DNA from 4 places in the Streptomyces sp. NPDC104096 genome. Region 2 is predicted to be linked to each of the others. Evidence: riboswitches for the same ligand, from Rfam matches in the RefSeq annotation. Region 2 holds a riboswitch; each other region holds the start of a gene.
What was found. A riboswitch is a leader RNA that binds a small molecule or an ion and turns the genes downstream of it on or off. The one in region 2 is predicted to bind cyclic di-AMP.
Positions count from the first base shown of each region.

Region 1: another riboswitch for cyclic di-AMP. It lies ahead of ACZ60B_RS02530 (M23 family metallopeptidase); the one in region 2 lies ahead of ACZ60B_RS01575 (C40 family peptidase).
Region 3: another riboswitch for cyclic di-AMP. It lies ahead of ACZ60B_RS07550 (M23 family metallopeptidase); the one in region 2 lies ahead of ACZ60B_RS01575 (C40 family peptidase).
Region 4: another riboswitch for cyclic di-AMP. It lies ahead of ACZ60B_RS14220 (C40 family peptidase); the one in region 2 lies ahead of ACZ60B_RS01575 (C40 family peptidase).

Region 1 is NZ_JBVJMD010000002.1:21,908-25,078, reverse strand. It holds gene ACZ60B_RS02535 (PP2C family protein-serine/threonine phosphatase) at 249-1,409, shown strand; cyclic di-AMP (ydaO/yuaA leader) riboswitch at 1,666-1,831, shown strand; gene ACZ60B_RS02530 (M23 family metallopeptidase) at 1,842-2,870, shown strand; gene ACZ60B_RS02525 (aldo/keto reductase) at 3,051-3,171, shown strand, end outside.
Region 2 is NZ_JBVJMD010000001.1:319,185-322,355, forward strand. It holds gene ACZ60B_RS01575 (C40 family peptidase) at 23-1,207, opposite strand; cyclic di-AMP (ydaO/yuaA leader) riboswitch at 1,216-1,387, opposite strand; gene pcrA (DNA helicase PcrA) at 1,768-3,171, shown strand, end outside.
Region 3 is NZ_JBVJMD010000004.1:310,826-313,996, forward strand. It holds gene ACZ60B_RS07545 (SGNH/GDSL hydrolase family protein) at 1-104, opposite strand, end outside; gene ACZ60B_RS07550 (M23 family metallopeptidase) at 406-1,356, opposite strand; cyclic di-AMP (ydaO/yuaA leader) riboswitch at 1,359-1,520, opposite strand; gene ACZ60B_RS07555 (tyrosine-protein phosphatase) at 1,972-2,769, shown strand; gene ACZ60B_RS07560 (DUF6126 family protein) at 2,859-2,981, opposite strand; gene ACZ60B_RS07565 (helix-turn-helix domain-containing protein) at 2,978-3,171, opposite strand, start outside.
Region 4 is NZ_JBVJMD010000010.1:170,695-173,865, reverse strand. It holds gene ACZ60B_RS14225 (transaminase) at 10-1,359, opposite strand; cyclic di-AMP (ydaO/yuaA leader) riboswitch at 1,702-1,876, shown strand; gene ACZ60B_RS14220 (C40 family peptidase) at 1,885-3,171, shown strand, end outside.

The sequences.
Region 1 (3,171 bases), on a different contig from region 2:
CGGATCCCGAACTGGTGTCCGACCCGGACGCGGACTCCGACCCGCACCTGCACTCCGACCCCCACCTGCACGCGGACCCGCACCCGGACTCGGCTCCGCACCCGGACTCGGTCCCGCACCCGGACTCGGTCCCGCACCCGGACTCGGTCCCGCACCCGGACTCGGTCCCGCACCCGGACCACGGTCCCGGCGGCGAGGCACCCGCCTCGCCCGCCTCGCCCGCCTTGCCCATCGCCCCCGCGGCCCCCGTGCCGTCCGGGGCCCCCGTGCCGTCCGGGGCGTCCGGGGCGTCCGGGGCGCCCGTGCAGCCCGTGCCCGCCGACGCCTCCGGCGAGGAGCGGCGGATCTGCCTCCTGCGGTCGCTCCTCAGGCTGCTTCCCGCGCTGCTGGCCGTCGGCGGGGCCGGCTACGGCATCTGCACGCCCCGCGGCTTCACCGCGGCGCCCCTCTTCACGGCCGCCCCGCTGGTGGCGGCCCCGCTGTACTCCTTCCTCGGCACCGCCGTCACGGGGGTGGCCGCCGTCGTCGGCGCGTACGCCGTGCACGCCCGGTTCACCCGGGTCCCGGACGCCGACGCGGTCACCGAGATCGTCACCGTGGCCACGGTCGCCGCGATGGCCGCGGTCATCAACCGTGTCGTGCGCCGCGGCGACCAGCGCCTCGCCAGTGCCCGCGAGATCGCCGAGGCCGCCCAGCGCGCGGTGCTGCCCGAGCCCGCCGCCCGGATCGGCGGGTACGACGTCGCCGCCCGCTACGAGGCGGCCCAGGCCGACGCCTTCATCGGCGGCGACCTCTACGCCGTACAGGACACCCCGCGCGGCGTACGGCTGGTCGTCGGGGACGTACGGGGCAAGGGCATGGGCGCGGTGGCGGCGGTGGCCGTGGTCATCGGGGCCTTCCGGGAGGCCGCCGAGCAGGAGGCGACCCTGGAGGCGGTCGCCCAGCGGCTGGAACGGGCGCTGGCGCGCGAGGGCACCAGGCGCGACGGGCCCGACGTCTCCGAGGGCTTCACCACCGCCGTACTCGCCGAACTTCCGCACGGGGACGAGACGGTGCGGATCCTCAACCGCGGGCACCCGCCGCCGCTGCTGCTGCACCCGGACGGCACCGTGTGCCCCCTGCCCGCCCGGGAGCCCGCCCTGCCGCTCGGCATGGGCGAGCTGGACAGCCGGCCCGACCGCGCGGAGGAGACCCGGTTCCCCAGGGGCGCCACCCTGCTTCTGCACACCGACGGCGTCTCCGAGGCGCGTGACGTCCAAGGCCGTTTCTACGACCCCGAGGAGCGGCTCGCCGGCCGCTCCTTCCGTGATCCCGAGGAACTGCTCGCCGCTCTCGCGCGGGACGTGCACCGGCACTGCGGGGGAGGACTGGCGGACGACATGGCCCTGCTCGCCGTCCGGCGGCCCTGACCACGCTCTCGTCACGTGGAGTGATCGGACGACCCCCCTGCGCATAACATCTGAGTCACCATCAAAACCTCCGTGACTCCTGAGGAGTTGCCGGCGCGCTTCACGCAAGGGGCAACTCGCCCTATTTCCGCCGGTCATCGCCTTAAGTCCTGGCCAAAAATGTTATTGATCAAGCGGAACGGCTTGGAATCCTGACCCCGTGCCCATTAACGTTCGATAACGCAGCGCGGTCGTCCCAGCCGTCACAAGGCGGCTCCGTGCGCACGCGCCGAATCCCGCAAGGGAACCGGGGAACCAACACCCTGGGGTGAATCGCACGGCCACCACTGTCAGTGACACCAGTGACAGGCGGTATACGCGCGTAGGAGACCTTCCTGCTCCGAACCCGTCAGCTAACCCGGTAGGCGAGAAGGAAGGAAGGAGTACGCCCACGTGGCGTCCAACCCGCCTGCCCCAGAGGCCCCGTTCGTGCCGAGCCAGACCAGCACCGAGCCCTTCGGCCTCGGCAGCTACCGCGCCGACGAGGGTCCGTGGGAGGAATGGAATCCCACCGCGGAGACCGTTCGCCCCCCGCGTGGCAAGCATCGCGTCGCCAAGCAGCGTGGCGGGGGACTCGCCCGCAGCTCCACCGTCCTGGGCGTCGGTGTCATAGCCGCCGTCGCCGGCGGCGGAATGGCCAGCGCCAACACCGGCAAGCCGCCGGTCTCCATCTCCATGCCCGACCTTCCCTCCGTCGGCTCCCTGCTGTCGGACGAGAAGCCCGCCGAGACCGCGCAGGACGTCGCGACCCCGCTCAGCGGCATCGGTGTGACCACCGCCGACACCGCCCAGGGCACCACCGACGCCGGCGAGGCGCTGCGCAGCCGGATCATGGCCCAGGCCGAGCAGCAGCAGACCCAGGTCGAGGCCAAGGCCGCCGCCGCTGCCGAGAAGGCCGCCACCGACGCGGCCGCCAAGGCGGAGCAGGCGGCCAAGGAAAAGGCCGAGGCCGCCAAGAAGAAGGCGGAGGAAGAGGCCGCGAAGAAGGCCGAGGCCGAGCGCCTGGCCGAACTCGCCAAGCAGTACACCCTGCCGACCTCCTCGTACACGATCACCTCGACCTTCGGCGAGGCCGGCTCCATGTGGTCCTCCGGGTACCACACGGGCCTCGACTTCGCCGCGCCCACCGGAACGCTCATCAAGGCGATCCACAGCGGCACGATCACCGAGGCGGGCTGGGCCGGCTCCTACGGCTACCGCACGATCCTCACCCTCGACGACGGCACCGAGCTGTGGTTCTGCCACCAGTCCTCGATCAGCGTCAGCGTCGGGCAGAAGGTCGCCACCGGCGATGTCATCGGCCGCGTGGGCGCCACCGGCAACGTCACCGGTCCGCACCTGCACCTGGAGGTCCACCCGGGCGGCAGCGCGGACGGGATCGACCCGATGGCCTGGCTGCGCGGCAAGGGACTCACCCCCTGACGTCCCGGTCCCCCCGGCTTTCCTGAACCTCCGGCAGTCCTGGCGACATCCCCCCGACGCCAGGACTGCCGGTTTTTCCGCTGCCGGGCCGCGGGAGACGGGCGACGGCTCACGGAAGCGGTGGGAGTGCCGGACGGCCGTACGGAATATCACCTTCCAGGCCGGGCGTTGACATTGGGCATGACTTCCCTTCGCAAGCTCGGTTCCTCCGACCTCGAGGTCTTCCCGCTCGCCCTCGGCGGCAACGTCTTCGGCTGGACCGCCGACCAGGACCGGTCCTTCGCCGTGCTCGACGCCTACA
Region 2 (3,171 bases):
CGGGCGGTGCCGGGGCCGGGCGTCAGGCCGGGCGGACCACGCTGTGGATCCCGGACTCGCCGTCGTAGTAGATCGACTCCTCGCGGACGTACGCGCCGGGCTTGGGGGCGTGGATCATCATGCCGTCGCCGATGTAGATGCCGACGTGGCTGACGTCGTCGTAGAAGAAGACCAGGTCACCCGGCCGGGCGTCGGCGAGGGAGACGGTGGTGCCGGCGTTCACCTGGTCGTAGGTGGTGCGCGGCAGGGTGACCCCGGCGGCTTTCCAGGCGGCCTGGGTGAGGCCGGAGCAGTCGTAGGAGCCGGGCCCGGTCGCGCCCCAGACGTACGGCTTGCCGATCTGCGCGCGGGCGAACGCGAGCGCCTTCTCGGCCTTGGTGCCGACGGCGGAGTCCGCGGACGAGGAGGAGGACGAGGACGAGGAGGAGGACGAGGACGAGGAGCCGGACGAGGAGGACGAGTCCGAACTCGATGCCGCGCTCTCCTTCGCCGCTGCCGCCTCCGCCTGCTGCTTCGCGAGCTCCGCCGCCTTGACCGCGGCCTCCTGCTTCTGCTTCTCGATCGCGGCCAGCCGGGCCTTCTCCTCGGCCGTCAGCCGGGACAGCAGCACCCGCGCGGCGGCGAGCTTCTTCTGGACGGTCGCCTTGGCGGTCTGGAGATCGTTCTGCGCGTCGGTGAGCGTGTCGAGGCTCTCGGTGGCCTTGCGGCGCTCCTTCATCGTCGCGGCCTGCTCGGTGACGTAGTCGTCGACCGCGCCCTTCTGCCGCGAGGTCAGCCGGCCCATGAGCTGGGCCTGGTCGAAGTAGTCCTGGGGCGAGTCCGCGAGCAGGAAGGTCGCGGTGTCCGGCGCGGTGGCACCGGTGCGGTACTGGGCCGCGGCGAAGGAACCGAGTTCCTCGCGTGCCTCGTTGAGCTTCTGGGTGCGCCGGGCGACGTTGTCGAGCAGGGTGTCGACGTGCTTGCGCTGCTTGGTGGTCTTCTCTTTGGCCGCGTTGTAGTTCTCGGTCGCCGACTCGGCCTGGCGGTACAGGTCGTCGACTTTCTTCTCGACCTCTTCGAGGCTCGGCCGGCTGTCGTCGGCCGAGGGGACCGCGTGGGCCGTCTGGGAGAACAGGGCGACGGAGGTGAGGGCCGCCGTGGCCAGGGCGGGGGTCCGTATGCCTGCTGCGCGTGTGCCGGTGGGACGCGACTTGCGGTGCGACGCCAAGGGAGGCGACTCCTTCCACACTCCGCCTACCGGGTTAGCTGTCGGGTTCGGGCGGATGATCGGAAGGTTTGCCCTACGGCCGGTCCCCGATGGGGGACGGGGGCCGATTCACCCCAGGTCTCGGTCGGGTCCCCGGCTCCGGTCGCCGTGCGGGCGTACTGGACTCGGCGGAGGCCACGCGGCCCGGCGACGTTCGCCGGTGGGGGTCGTGCGGCCCGCCCGGCACGCTAGCCAACTCCTGTGGCCCTTGTGAAGGTTGATGGGCGATATGCCCGATACATTTTCGTGACCTGGGACTCGGCTGTGCCGGGGTGCGGTCGATCCGGCACGGATGCTCACGCTTGATGGTGCTCGGACATCTTTTCCCGCTTTGCCGTACCGCGGCACCCGGGCCACCGAGGGTGGCGAGGGCCCCTTCCGACCCGGCTGCGGAGTGTGACGTTCCCCTCCCGGCCCTACGGTCGAGGCCGCCCGGCCACGGGGATGTTCCCGGGACGGCGGCGGGGATGTTCCCGGGACGGCGGCGGGTTGTCGGTGCGGCGCCCTAGACTCGGAGAGCGATGAGCAGCCTCTTTGACGACAGCTTCCTGGCGGATCTCCAGGCCCCCCGGGCCCATGGGGAGGAGCCCCCGCCTCCGCCCGAGGACGAGCACGTGCCGGAGCCGGTTCCGGACGATCTGTTCGGCGGGAAGTTCGACCTGCCTCCGGACCGGGACGACTACTACCGCGACGGCGCCCCGCGTCCGGCGGTCGATCCGGCCGCCCTCCTGGAGGGGCTGAACGACAACCAGCGCGCCGCCGTCGTCCACTCCGGCTCGCCGCTGCTCATCGTGGCCGGCGCAGGCTCCGGCAAGACCCGGGTGCTCACCCACCGCATCGCCCACCTGCTCGGCGAGCGGGGCGTGCACCCGGGCCAGATCCTCGCGATCACCTTCACCAACAAGGCCGCGGGCGAGATGAAGGAGCGCGTCGAGCAGCTCGTCGGCCCGCGCGCCCACGCGATGTGGGTGATGACCTTCCACAGCGCGTGTGTGCGCATCCTGCGCCGCGAGAGCAAGCGCCTCGGCTTCACGTCGTCCTTCTCGATCTACGACGCCGCCGACTCCAAGCGTCTGATGGCCCTGGTCTGCCGCGACCTGGACCTCGACCCCAAGCGCTTCCCGCCGAAGTCCTTCAGCGCCAAGATCTCCAACCTGAAGAACGAGCTGATCGACGAGGAGGACTTCGCGGCCCGGGCCGGCGACGGCTTCGAGAAGACCCTCGCCCAGGCCTACGCGATGTACCAGTCGCGGCTGCGCGAGGCCAACGCGCTCGACTTCGACGACCTGATCATGACGACGGTCAACCTGCTGCGCGCCTTCCCGGACGTCGCCGAGCACTACCGCCGCCGCTTCCGGCACGTGCTCGTCGACGAGTACCAGGACACCAACCACGCCCAGTACGCCCTGGTCCGCGAGCTCGTCGGCACCTCGGAACACCCCGTGGACGCGCCGTCCGGCGAGTTCGACCTCCAGCCCGCCGAGCTGTGCGTCGTGGGTGACGCCGACCAGTCGATCTACGCCTTCCGCGGTGCCACCATCCGCAACATCCTCCAGTTCGAGGAGGACTACCCGGACGCGACGACGATCCTGCTGGAGCAGAACTACCGCTCCACGCAGACCATCCTCTCCGCGGCCAACGCGGTCATCGAGCGCAACGAGTCCCGCCGTCCCAAGAACCTGTGGACCAACGCCGGCGCGGGCGCGAGCATCACCGGATACGTCGCCGACACGGAGCACGACGAGGCGCAGTTCGTCGCCGACGAGATAGACCGCCTCACCGACGCGGGCCAGGCCAAGGCCGGCGATGTCGCGGTGTTCTACCGCACCAACGCCCAGTCCCGTGTCTTCGAGGAGATCTTCATCCGGGTCGGCCTGCCGTACAAGGTCGTCGGCGGTGTCCGCTTCTACGAGCGCAAGGAGGTC
Region 3 (3,171 bases), on a different contig from region 2:
AGGACCGCGAACCGGTCGGCCCAGCCGACGAACGCCCCGTCGGGGCCGGGGTCGCCGACGCCCTCGGTGAAGCTGTCCCCCACCGCCACGTACGACCCGATCACTGCTCTGCTGTCACTCTTCGAATCGTCTGCCACATCGGCTCATGATTCACCTTCGAATGTGACCTACGCGACCGTAGCCATGGGTTGACGGACGGTGAGATAAGCCACTCCTAAAGAGTTGTCCAATCAGGGAATAAGCGTGCGATCCGGAACATCGACGCAGTGCCCGCACCCGGGCGCGTCGAAGGCCGGCCCCCGGGGATCGGGGTCCGGCCTTCGACGGCGGAGAGGCACGCGGGAGACGGCCTGCCGGTCAGGCAGTTCGTCGCTCAGACAGCCCGGCGGTCGGACTGCCCGTCGGTCAGACGGCGACGCCGTGCGCGCGGAGGTAGGCGATCGGGTCGACGTCGGAGCCGTAGTCCGGGGTGGTGCGGATCTCGAAGTGCAGGTGCGGGCCGGTCACATTGCCGGTCGCGCCCGAGAGACCGACCTGCTGACCCGCGGTCACGGTCTGGCCGGCCGAGACGGAGAGCCGGGACAGGTGGGCGTACTGCGCGTAGTGGCCGTCGGCGAGCCGGATGACGACCTGGTTGCCGTACGCGCCGCCCCAGCCGGCCGAGACGACGGTGCCCGCGCCGACGGCCTTGAGCGAGGTGCCGGTCGGGACGACGAAGTCGACGCCGGTGTGGTGGCCGCTGGACCACATGCTGCCCGCCACGTGGTACGCGGTGCCGATCGGGGCACCGGCGACCGGGAGCGTGAAACCGCTGCCGGTGGTCTGCGGGGCGGCGGGCTTCGCCGCGGAGGACCGCGCGGACGAGGACTCCGCCGACGCGGACTTCGCGGGGGACGACTCCGCCGAGGAGGACCCCGCCGACGGCGACTTCGGCGCGGCGGACCCGGCGCCCTCGCCCGTCACTGCCTTCGCGCCGATGCTGAGCTTCAGACCGGGGTGGATCAGCGACGGATCGGCCCCGACGGCCGCCCGGTTGTCCTGGTAGAGCCGGTGCCAGCCGCCGTCGACGTGCTGGGCGTCGGCTATCTTCGCGAGGTGGTCGCCGGCGACCACCGTGTAGGTACGGGCACCCGTGCTCTGCCCGTCAGCCTGCTCGGCGGTCTTCTGGCCGCTCGTCGCGCCGGACTGCGCGGCCTTCGCGGGAACCGACCGGGCGGCGGACTGCGGCGTCGCCGCGTGCGCGCCGGTGGCCCCCAGCAGCGGGAGGGCGAGCGTGGCACCGCCGGTTCCGACGACGGCGAGCGAGCGGCTGAGGCGCGGGGCCTTGGGACGGCGGTGCTTACCCTTCGCGGGCATGGCGTTTTCCTCTCCGGCGCCTACGAGGTGAGCTGTCGGGTGCGGACTGGAGATGCCCGGCCGCGCTCGCGGCGCGGCTGAACCCCTAGCCTGTTCCGGTGACGGGACCAGGCGGTCGAGCCTGTGGGTCCCCCGTTCCTGCCGTGCACGGGTGAGTGTGCGGGCACCGGGCGGCGGCAGGATTAGGCGTCCACCCGGATCGGTGTGGAACGTAAGCGAGCCCGCCACAACGGGACAAGCGGCCTCTTCCGGATGTGCCCGTTTTGCTTGATCCGTTACGAGAGATCCCGATTACCCTGCGTAAAACTCCTCCCCTCTCGTTTCACATCTCCCCAAAAGGCGCACTGATTGCGTGAACATGACGCAGCACTCACGGTCACCGATATGACCCTCCTCACGCACTCGTCACCCAGTCACCTTTATTCCAGGGCGAGTTCCGGCAAAGAGGGCAATCCGGGCAGACCGCCTACAGGTGACACACCGGGACGGTCGCCGCACCGACGCTTCGGCCTGTGGACGACGCGGTCGCCCTCGAACCGATGTCGTATCGTCGTCAGCGCATCCCGTCGGCCACCCGCCGAGCCACGCCGACGGGGCGAGCGGGAGGAGCCCCCCTTGACGCAGCAGGTCCCGTCGACCGAGCCCGAACTGGCCGGAGTGCGCAACTTCCGCGACGTCGGCGGACTGCCCACCGCCGACGGACGGCGGGTGCGCCACGGCGTGCTGTTCCGCAGCGGTCACCTGGCGCACGCGACCGACGAGGACGCGGCGTTCCTGTCCTCCCTGAAGCTGCACACGATCTTCGACTTCCGCAACGCGGCGGACCAGAAGCTGGAGGGCCCGGACGTCGAGCTGCCCGGCGTGCGCAATGTAAACCTGCCGCTGTCGGACCCGGCGGACGGCTCCGAGTTCTGGAAGATGGTCCGCGACGGCGAGATCGAGCAGCTGCGCGCGATCCTCGGCGAGGGCAGGGCCGCGCACCGGATGATCATGTCGTACCGCACCATCGTCAAGGAGCGGACGGGCGAGCACTCCCGGGTGCTGCACTCGCTCTCCGAGGACAGCGTCCCGGCCCTGATGCACTGCGCGGCGGGCAAGGACCGCGCCGGCCTGTCCATCGCGGTGACGCTGCTGGCCCTGGGCGTGGAGCGCGAGGCGATCCTCGCCGACTACCTGGAGTCCAACGCCACGCACCGCCGCTACAGGGTGCGCCGCAGCGACTCGTCCTCGGCGGGCTACTCCCCCGAGGTCATGGAGCTGCTCAGCCCCCTGTTCGACGCGCGGGCGGAGTACCTGGCCGCGGCGCTGGAGACCATCGAGGAGAACTGGGGCGGCGTCGACGCCTACCTGGAGCAGGGGCTCCGGCTGGCGCCCGAGACCCGGGAACGGCTGCGCGAGCGGCTCCTCGACTGACCCTCGGCCCGGCGGCTCGCCGCCGGGCTCCGGCCCTTCGGGCCGCCCGCTGTCGGCGCCCCGCCGCCGAGCCGCCCGTCGCCGGGCGACTACTGCTGGGCGCCGACCTCGAAGAGCAGCCAGATGAACGCCGCGAGGACGTGTCCCACGGCGATGTAGACGATCAGCCTGATCCAGAGGGAGCGGGGGAACTTCTCCTCGATGTCACTCATGGCTTCTCTCCGATGGTGTCGCCGAGGCACAGGGTGGCCGTCGGGCTCTGCAACAGGGTGTGTACGAACAGCAGCTCGACCCCGTCGGGGTCCTGAGCGGCTATACGGTGCGGGGTCAGCGAGTCGAAGTGCGCGCTGTCGCCCGGACCGAGCAGGTGGGTGGCGTCGGCCAGTCGCAGCCGCAGGCGCC
Region 4 (3,171 bases), on a different contig from region 2:
CGGCGCACGTCAGCCGACGAGTTCGGCGAGGGCGGCGGCGAACAGCCCGGTGTGGGTGTCCACGTCCTGTTCCGTGGTGTCGGGGCACATGAGCGCCATGTTGTGGAACGGGGTCAGCAGGATGCCGCGGTTGGCGAGATAGAGGTGGAGGAAGTCCTCCAGCTCCGGGTCGCCGGCCGCCGCGGACTCGGCGCCGGTGCGCGGGGCGGGGTCGGCGAAGCGGTACTCGGTGCGCGCCCCGAGGCGGCTGACCGACCACGGCAGGTCGTGGGCGGCGATACCCGCGCGCACCCCCGCCTCGAAGCGCTCGGACAGCTTCGACATGTGGGCGAAGGCGTCGTCGGTCAGGACGTGTTCCAGGGTGGCGCGCATCGCGGCGACGGAGAGCGCGTTGCCCGCGAGGGTGCCGCCGACGCCGCCCATGTCCACCAGGTCGAGATCGGCGCGGGACAGCAGCCGGTCGGCCAGGTCGGCGGAGAGACCGTAGGCGCCGGCGGGAATGCCGCCGCCGATCGCCTTGCCGATGGTCAGGACGTCCGGCTCCAGGTCCCAGGCCGCGGTGCAGCCGCCCGGACCGGCGGAGAAGGTGTGCGTCTCGTCGTTGACGAGGAGGGTGCCGTACTGCCGCGTCAGCGCGCGGACCCCGGCCAGGTAGCCGGGTTCGGGCAGCACGATGCCGATGTTGGTCAGCGCGGGCTCCATCAGGACGGCGGCGACGTCGCCGTGGGCGAGTTCGCGCTCCAGCCGCTCCAGGTCGTTGAACTCGGCGACCCGGCTGGTCAGCGTGACGTCGCAGGGCGCTCCGACGTTTCCGGGGCGGGGGGCGCCCAGACCGTCGGGGCCGACGACGATGAGCGACTCGTCGACGCTGCCGTGGTAGCTGTAGCCGTTCACGAGGATCTTGGAGCGGCCGGTGACGGCGCGGGCGAGCCGGATGGCCCAGCGGTTGGCGTCCGTCGCCGTCAGCGAGAAGCTCCACCGGGTCAGCCCGAAACGGCGGGTCAGCTCCGCGCCGACCCATTCGGCGTCCTCGGTGGGCAGCATCGCGGTCGCCCCGCCCAGTTCGGCGAACCGGTGCCGGACGGCTTCGGCCACCACCGCCGGCGAGTGGCCGGCCATCGCGCCGGTGTCGCCGAGGCAGAAGTCGATGTACTCGTGTCCGTCGATGTCGGTCACCCTGGCGCCGCGCGCGGTGTCCAGATAACGCGGGAAGGCACCGGCGGTCTTGTTCATCCAGGTCATCGGCACCCGGCCGAAGAGGTGCTCGGACCGCGCGTAGGCGGCCTTCGAGCGGGGGTTGCGGCGGTCGGCCTCGGCGCTCTCGCGGGCCAGGAGGTGCTGAAGGCGGGTGCGGTCCATGACTACCTCGTAGAGCGACGGCGGATGAATGCACAGAGAATATGACCGAATCGTAAGCAAATTCAAGATTCGACGATCGAATCGATCGTTGCGACGATTGATTCACGCGCCACGGCGATCGAGACGATGACTGATCCACGTGCGCCGGTCGAGCCGACGGAACGCGGGACGCGGCAGCCACCCCCTCCGCATCCCGTTCACCCGCGACCCGGGGAACGGCAGAAGGAAATGAAGGTCACAATTACGTATCGGACATACCGCACTTCAACCTTCACACGAGCCGCACAAATTAGCTAAGTTGGCGCCAGGCCGCTCGGTTCCTCCGGCGAATCCCGCCGGGCCGCGCTGCCTCCGCCGAGTCCGGTGCACCACTGCGGCCGCCGGAGCCGGGGACCCAACCGATCCTCTGGGGTGAATCGGCCCAACCGCCCTGCGGGGCAAGGGCCGTAGGGCACGCCTTCCGGAACCTCCGCCCGAACCCGACAGCTAACTCGGTAGGCGGAGCACGGAAGGAGTACGTCGCCGATGGCGCCAGGACGCGACAAGCGCCCCGAAGGTCTCGGCCTCCCCGGTATGTCGGACGCGGTCAGCGGCGAGGAGATCCGGCAGCGGGTCAACACCCTCTACGACCGCGCGGAGACCGACTCGGGGACCTACAACGCCACCCGCGCGATGTCAGCCGGCAACCGCAGGCCCACCCGACCGGTGCGTCCCGCTCAGCGCAAGCCGTCCGACCCCGCCCTCGACGACGTCGCCCGGAAGTGGTTCGACGGAGCGCGCGCCAAGATAGGCCCGACCGTCGCGGCGGTGCTGCCCGCCGACAGGATGCCCGCGCCGCCGGCCGCGGCCCGCCCCGCGGCGTCGCCCGCGCCGGAGCTCCCGGCCGCCATTCCGGCCCCCCGCCCCGAACTGGAGGCTCCCGCCCGGCGCGTCCCGGAGCTCACCGCCGGACCCGTCGCCGCCCTCCCGGCCGCGACCGCGCCGGAGGGCCGACGGGACGCCTTCCCGGCTCTGCCCGCCGCCTCCGCACCCTCTGCCCCTTCCATCCCCTCCGCGCTCCCGGCGGGACCGCTCGCGGCCGCGCCCGCACCTGCGCCCGCGGCCACGCCCGTGGCCGACACCGCGGCACGGCAGACCGCGCGGCGGTCGGTCAAGGGGCGGAACCAGGAGAAGCTCACCCAGGCCCGCAGACTGCTGACCCGGCAGGTCGCCCTGCGCAGCACTCCGCCGGCCCCGGAGAGCGCGCCGACCGCCGCGCCGCGCTGGCCGGTCCCCGAGCAGGATCCGCTGTTCGGCCAGGGCACCGGGTGGCTCACCCAGCCGTCACCCGGCCCCGACCCTCTCGCCGGGAGCGGCGAGTACCCGGGGGCTCCCGGCGCCACCGGGCAGTACGGCACCGTTCCCAGTGTCGCGGGATACCCGAACACCCCCATCGACACCGGGCAGTTCAGCCTTCCCCTCGATGGCGCCGTCACGAACCCTCCGGCCGACACCGGGCAGTTCAGCGCCATCCCGAGCGTCGCCGCCTACCCGAACACCCCGGTCGACACGGGCCAGTTCAGCCTTCCCGTCGACGTCGGCCTCACCAACCCTCCCGCCGACACCGGGCAGTTCAGCGCCGTCCCGAACATGGGAGCTGTCTACCCGAACACCCCGGTCAACACCGGCCAGTTCAGCCTTCCCGTCGACGTCGGGTTCACCAACCCTCCCGCCGACACCGGTCAGTTCAGCGCCGTCCCGAACATGGGAGCCGTCTACCCGAGCACCCCGGCGGCCGCCGGCTACCCGAGTGCTCCCGCGAGCCCTCCCTAC